One region of the Kitasatospora sp. NPDC058048 genome, then DNA from elsewhere that is predicted to be linked to it. Evidence: riboswitches for the same ligand, from Rfam matches in the RefSeq annotation. Region 1 holds a riboswitch; each other region holds the start of a gene.
The links. A riboswitch is a leader RNA that binds a small molecule or an ion and turns the genes downstream of it on or off. The one in region 1 is predicted to bind cobalamin.
Positions count from the first base shown of each region.

Region 2: another riboswitch for cobalamin. It lies ahead of ACFVVA_RS17185 (CoA-acylating methylmalonate-semialdehyde dehydrogenase); the one in region 1 lies ahead of ACFVVA_RS37520 (ribonucleoside-diphosphate reductase subunit alpha).
Region 3: another riboswitch for cobalamin. It lies ahead of ACFVVA_RS22555 (HoxN/HupN/NixA family nickel/cobalt transporter); the one in region 1 lies ahead of ACFVVA_RS37520 (ribonucleoside-diphosphate reductase subunit alpha).

Region 1 covers NZ_JBHVRT010000054.1:15,332-17,588, reverse strand. Annotated here, with positions in the region: gene ACFVVA_RS37525 (glycosyltransferase family 39 protein) at 1-1,009, shown strand, start outside; cobalamin riboswitch at 1,082-1,216, shown strand; gene ACFVVA_RS37520 (ribonucleoside-diphosphate reductase subunit alpha) at 1,409-2,257, shown strand, end outside.
Region 2 covers NZ_JBHVRT010000014.1:139,346-141,602, forward strand. Annotated here, with positions in the region: gene ACFVVA_RS17180 (rhodanese-like domain-containing protein) at 1-492, shown strand, start outside; cobalamin riboswitch at 864-1,055, shown strand; gene ACFVVA_RS17185 (CoA-acylating methylmalonate-semialdehyde dehydrogenase) at 1,267-2,257, shown strand, end outside.
Region 3 covers NZ_JBHVRT010000021.1:64,569-66,825, reverse strand. Annotated here, with positions in the region: gene ACFVVA_RS22555 (HoxN/HupN/NixA family nickel/cobalt transporter) at 251-1,366, opposite strand; cobalamin riboswitch at 1,397-1,610, opposite strand; gene ACFVVA_RS22550 (metalloregulator ArsR/SmtB family transcription factor) at 1,693-2,076, shown strand; gene ACFVVA_RS22545 (hypothetical protein) at 2,135-2,257, shown strand, end outside.

The sequences.
Region 1 (2,257 bases):
GGCCCTGGCCCTGCTCGCCGCCCCGCCCACGGCGCTGGCCTGCGCCACGGCCTACTCCGCGGCCTTCGCCGTCCCCGCCCTGGTCGCCCTCGCCTTCGCCTGCGCCCGGCCGTACCACCGGGTGGGCCCGGCCGCCCTGCGCGCGCTGCTGGCGGCCCTCGGCGCCCTCGTCCTGCTGCTCCCGTACGGCACCCTGGGCAAGGTCGCCGGGTGGTCGCCCTCGCGCGGCAACGCCCCCGGCTCGGCCGGCTCGATCCTGCTCGGCACGCTCCAGTGGGCCGGCCTGTTCACCGTCCTCGCGGTGGCCGGCACCATCGCCTACGCACGCCGCGAACAGATGCCCGAGCACGACGCGCCGGAGAAGGACGCCCTCCCCACCACCCGGGGCCGGCGCGCCCTGCTCGGGGCCGTCCTGACCGCCACCGCCCTGCTGGTCCCCGCCGCCCACCTGTGGACCGGCACCTCCGGCGCGCTGTTCCGCCACCTCGGCTACGGCATGCTGCTCGCCGCCCCGCTCGCCGGGGTCGGCCTGACCCGGCTGGTCGGTGCCCACTTCCGCCACCCCCAGCTCGGCATCCTGGTCTGGGTCGCCCTGCTCGCCCTCGGTCTGGAGCAGTCCGCCCTGCGCTACCAGAACGGGCCCGACTCCGGCCGCCTGCTGGCCGTCCTGCGGGTCCACACGGAGCCCCAGGGCCGCTACCTCACCGAGGTCGACGGACTCGCCGAGTACTACCTCGGCGGCGTCTCCAGGCCCGAGCAGTGGATCTCCGCGCGCGCCGGCACGGACTACCGCGACGGGGCCGGGGTCGAGCACCACGGCGACGACGGCAGCGTGGCCGCGATCCGGGACGGCTGGTTCACCATGGTCGTCCTCGACAGCACCGCGCCGAGGGCCACCGACCGGGCCCTGAGCGAGGCCCTGAGCACCGCCGGACACTACCGGCTGGTCGCCCAGTTCACCTCGCCGACCGGCGATTCGAGTACGTACAAGGTCTATCTGAAGCACTGACCGGCCGCCCGGCCCACGCACATCCGCGACACGACAGGCACAACATATGGTGCCGCCGCAGTCCGGCGGCACTACATGTATGCTCGCTTCTGCTGTCGATGCAGGGGAACCCGGTGCGAATCCGGGACTGCCCCGCAGCGGTGAGCGGGCGGCTCCAGCAGCCGCGCCCCGCGAGTCCGAGTACCTGCCGACGGCGTGCGCCACGGCCCTCCCGCAGAGGCCGCGCCGGCACCAGCAGTACCCCTCCGGGCCTCGCGGGCGGGCCGGGGAGTCACCTCGCGCGACGCTTTTTTGCGTTCGCGCCGTGCTCCCCTGCCCAGATCGGCCCGGTGGCCCCCCGATCACCGCCGCCGATCGCCGCCAGGAGAGAGCGCCTTGACCACCGCTGCCTCAGCCACCCTGCCCGCCCAGGGCTCCGGTACCGCCTTCACCGACCCGACGGTCTCCGACCCCGGGGGCGCGCTGCTGCGGCTGCTCACCGACCGCAGCACCGACCTCACCGAGGTCGACCCCGGCCATGTCGCCGCCGCCGCGCTGCGCGGCCGCCACGCCGGCTCGGACTTCGCCGAGCTGCGCGGGCTGGCCGTGGACGCCGCCGCGTCGATGATCGCCGAGGACCCCCAGTACTCGAAGCTCGCCGCCCGCCTGCTCGCCCTGGAGATCGTCGACGAGGCGAACAGCCAGGGCTCGGTGTCCTTCTCCGCCTCGATCGCCGTCGGCCACGCCGAGGGCCTGATCGGCGACACCACCGCCGCCTTCGTCACCAAGCACGCGGCCGCCCTGGACGCGCTCGTCGACACCAAGGGCGACGACCGCTTCGAGTACTTCGGCCTGCGCACGGTGCAGTCCCGCTACCTGCTGCGCCACCCGATCACCCGCAAGGTGATCGAGACCCCGCAGCACTTCCTGCTCCGCGTCGCCTGTGGCCTGGCGGTCGGCGACAGCGAGCAGTCCGTGCGCGAGGTGGCCGAGCTGTACGGCCTGATGAGCCGCCTGGAGTACCTGACCTCCTCGCCGACGCTCTTCAACTCCGGCACCCGCCACCCGCAGATGTCGAGCTGCTACCTGCTCGACTCGCCGCTGGACAACCTGGACTCGATCTACAATCGCTACGCGCAGATCGCCCGCCTGTCCAAGCACGCCGGCGGCATCGGCCTGTCGTACTCGCGCATCCGCTCGCGCGGCAGCCTGATCCGCGGCACCAACGGCAAGTCCAACGGCATCGTGCCGTTCCTGCGCACCCTCGAC
Region 2 (2,257 bases), on a different contig from region 1:
CGCTTCGCCGAACAGGCCGGCACCGTCCTCACCCCCGACAGCAGCATCGCGATCATCGCCCCGCAGGACCGCGAGGGCGAGGTCATCACCCGCCTCGCCCGCATCGGCTTCGACCACATCGCCGGCTACCTGCGCAACCCCGGCAACGCCCTGCCCGCCCTCGCCGACGAGGTCACCCCCGCCGGCCGCCTCACCGCTGACCGGCTCCGCACCGCGCTCGCCGACGAGCAGCCCCCCACCGTCCTGGACGTGCGCACCTGCGGCGAGCGCGAAACGGGCTCCATCGAAGAATCCCTGCACATCCCCCTGACCGAACTCCCCGGCCGCCTCGACGAGATCCCCACCGACCGCCCCCTCGTCGTCCACTGCGCCAGCGGCCACCGCTCCTCCATCGCCGCCAGCCTGCTGCGCCACCACGGCCACACCGAGATCTCCGACCTCCTCGGCGGCTACGCCGCCTGGCACACCCTCACCCACCCCGCCCGGGTCTGAACCCAGCTGCCCCGGGCCACCCCCGTCGGGGCCGCGGGGTGCTCCCGAAGCCGCGCCTGCCACCGGACTTCAGGACAGGATCCCGGTCCTGGAGTCCGGCGAGCGTCGCGACCGTGCTGGTGCCGATGATCCGGCCCGGGGAAGTGCCGGCATCCCCCTCGTCGCACGTCTGCTTCAGCAGCGAGCATCGGGTGTTGCGGGCTGCCGGCTCGGACGAGCTGTTGCAGTAGATCGGGATGGCACTCGCCCAGGCCCCGTTTGCAGGCCGGTCTGCTTCGGGTCCTGGGTGCCAGGCCCCGGAACGAGGCCGGGGAGAGCTCGGCGTGGCGAGATCACGGTGGTGCGACGCGAGCACGAATCCCTGGACTTACTAGGACGTCCAACTATATGGTCGATGACAGGTCCGCGGTGTCAGGGAAGCCGGTGTGAGTCCGGCACGGTCCCGCCACTGTGACCGGGGAGTCCGTCCTCGCAGATGACAGCCACTGGCAGCCAGCCGGGAAGGCCTGAGGGCGTGCGGTGATCCGGGAGTCAGGATACCGGCCGCGGGTGATCCGTGTTTTCCACGAGGATGGAGACGACACGCATGACTCCGGGCTGCTCCCGTTCCGCTGCTCCTGGCTGTCCTGTGCCGACGGCTGTCGGAGCCCACCTGCTCTGACGGTACGTCATGCCACCGCCACCGTGACGCTGCGGGGCCGCATCACCGTGCGCCCGCCCGTCGGCGGCGGCCTCCATTCCTCCTCTCCCCACCCCTGTCGAGAGAAGGAACCGATGGTCCGAGAACTGACCCACTTCATCGCCGGAAAGCCCACCGTCGGCACCTCCGGTCGCTTCGGCGACGTGTACGACCCCAACACCGGCCGGGTGCAGGCCCGGGTGCCCCTGGCGAGCCGCGCCGAGGTCGAGGCGGTGATCGCCGACGCCGCGCAGGCCCAGCCCGCGTGGGCCGCCTGGAACCCGCAGCGGCGGGCCCGCGTCCTGTTGCGCTTCCTGCAGCTGGTCGAGCAGGAGAAGGAGGAGCTGGCCCGGCTGCTCTCCGCCGAGCACGGCAAGACCGTGGCCGACGCCCATAACGACCTCCAACGCGGGCTGGAGGTCGTGGAGTTCGCCGCCGGGATCCCGCACCTGCTGAAGGGCGAGTTCAGCGACAACGCGGGCACCGGCATCGACGTCTACTCGATGCGCCAGCCGCTCGGCGTGGTCGCGGGCATCACGCCGTTCAACTTCCCGGCGATGATCCCGCTCTGGAAGGCAGCGCCCGCGCTGGCCTGCGGAAACGCCTTTGTGCTCAAGCCCTCGGAGCGCGATCCCTCGGTGCCGCTGCGGCTGGCCGAGCTGTTCCTGGAGGCCGGGCTGCCGCCGGGCGTGCTCAACGTGGTCAACGGCGGCAAGGAGGCCGTGGACACCCTGCTGGAGGACCCGCGGGTGCAGGCCCTCGGCTTCGTCGGCTCCACACCGGTCGCCCAGTACGTGTACGCCACCGCCGCCGCGCACGGGAAGCGGGCGCAGTGCTTCGGCGGCGCCAAGAACCACATGATCGTGATGCCGGACGCCGACCTCGACCAGGCGGCCGACGCGCTGGTCGGCGCCGGGTACGGATCGGCCGGCGAGCGGTGCATGGCGATCTCGGTGGCCGTCCCGGTGGGGGAGGAGACCGCGGACGCCCTGGTGGCGAAGCTGGTCGAGCGGATCGGCGCGCTCAAGGTCGGGCGCTCGGACGACCCGGCGGCCGACTTCGGCCCGCTGGTGGGCCGTGACGCGC
Region 3 (2,257 bases), on a different contig from region 1:
AGCGTGCCGCCGAGGGGCCCCGCACCCCCCGGCGGCCCCTCGGACCCCGACCGGTCGCTACGCTCCGTCACGAATATGTCACTGCCGGTCCTGTGCGAGTACGACCCGGTCGCCCGGCCGGCACGTCGACTTCCGCGAGGAGCGCCGACCCGGGGCGCACCCGGCCCCCGGAACGCGAACGGCGCCTCCCCGCCGCGGGGAGGCGCCGTTCCGGCGTGCGCGGGCAGGCCGCTGCTCGCGGCCGGGTGGCTCAGGAGCCCTCGGGCGTCCAGCGCTTCTCGACCCCGGCGAGCTTCCAGTACCCGATCGCGATCGCCCAGACGACCACGAACAGCCCGGCGATGGCGTAGCCGACGTTGTCCAGCGAGATGTCGGCGATGAAGCCGGTGACCGGGTCGGTCAGATCGAGCTTCTCGTGCAGCACCCCGACCAGCTCGATGGTGCCGATGACGAAGGCCACCGCGATCGACAGACCGGTGATGGTCAGGTTGTAGTACACCTTCCGTACCGGGTTGGCGAAGGCCCACTGGTACGCGAAGTTCATGAACGTCCCGTCCAGGGTGTCGAACAGGCTCATCCCGGCCGCGAACAGCAGCGGCAGGCAGACGATCGCGTACCAGGGCAGCCCGGAGGCGGCGCCCGAGCCGGCCATCACCATCAGGGTGACCTCGGTCGCGGTGTCGAAGCCCAGCCCCAGCACCATGCCCACCGGGAACATCTGCCCGGGCCGGGTGATCGAACGGGTCGCCCGGTTCAGCACCCGGGCCATGAAGCCGCGCGAGTCGAGGTGCGCCTCCAGCTCCTTCTCGTCGAACTTTCCGGCCCGCATCGAGCGGAACACCCTGAGGATGCCGAGCAGCGCCGCCAGGTTGAGCGCGCCGATCAGGTAGAGGAACACGCCGGAGGTGGTCGTCCCGATCACGCCGAGCCACTTGTGGGTGGTCGACTCGTCGTCCATCAGGGTGTTCGCCAGCTGCGCGCCGCCCGCCACCAGGGCAGCCATCACCACCACCATCGAGGAGTGCCCGAGGGCGAACCAGAAGCCCACCGAGACCGGGCGCTTGCCGTCCGCCATCAGCTTGCGGGTGGTGTTGTCGATCACCGCGATGTGGTCGGCGTCGAAGGCGTGCCGCATCCCGAGGGTGTACGCGGTGATACCCAGGCCCACCCCGAAGACCTGGGTACCGACCGCGTACTTCTCGGGTGCGACCAGGAAGATCAGCGTGCCGAAGGCCACCACGTGCATGGCCACGATCACCGCCATCAGCCCGGCGGTACGGACGGTGTCCTCGCGCCGCCACTGGAAGCTGGGCAGCGCGGACGGGGCCGGTTCGGCCCCGGCGGCAACGGTTTCGGGCAGGGTCATCTGCGGATCACGCTCCAGCACCTCGTGGAAAACCTCGTGAGATGCCGTGGCCGGTCTCCTGGCTGACGGGACGCCCGTACCCGCCTTCCCAAGCGCGCGAGGCGCCCAGTGGCTCCATGGGTACGGACGACGTTCCTCCGCGGACGGAGGAACGACCCGATCACAGTGGCGAGGGCCGCTCCGGGCTGGGACCCCTGAGGGTCCGTCACCGGTCTTCCCGAGCACCACGGCGGGGAACACCGTAGGGGCCACGCCCCGACCCGTGCAAGGTTGCGCACCTGCGCAGGTGTCCAGGATCACAGACCGCCGCCTGCGAGAATGTCCGCATGCATCTCGTACCGGCCGACCGCGCGGGCCACCGCACCATCGACGGGCACCGGGTCTGCGAGGCCATCGCCGCGATCGGCGACCCGGCCCACGTCCGGTCCTGGGCCGAGCGGTTCTCCCTGCTCGCCGACCCCGGCCGGCTCGCCCTGCTGCTCGCCCTCCACCGGGCCGGGCCGCTCGCCGTCACCGACCTCGCGGTCGCCACCGGCATGCGCGACCCCGCCGTCTCCCAGGCCCTGCGGCTGCTCCGCACGGCCGGCGTGGTCACCGGCGACCGGGACGGACGCGTGGTGCGCTACCAGCTCGTGGACGAGGCCATGCGCCCCCTCCTCGACGAGTGCGCCGCCGGCGAACACCACGAGCCCACCGCGGCCACGGGCTGACCCACTGGCCCGGCCCCGGAACCGCGCCGCGGCCGGAGCGGATGAGTACGATCATGACGTGCCGTCCCGCCCCCACGCCTGGCCCGCCGACCGGTGGAACACCCGACCGGTCGGGGCCCGCGTGCTGGCGGTCGCCCGCACCCTCACCTCGGCCACCCGGGTCCTGGACGTCCTGACCCTG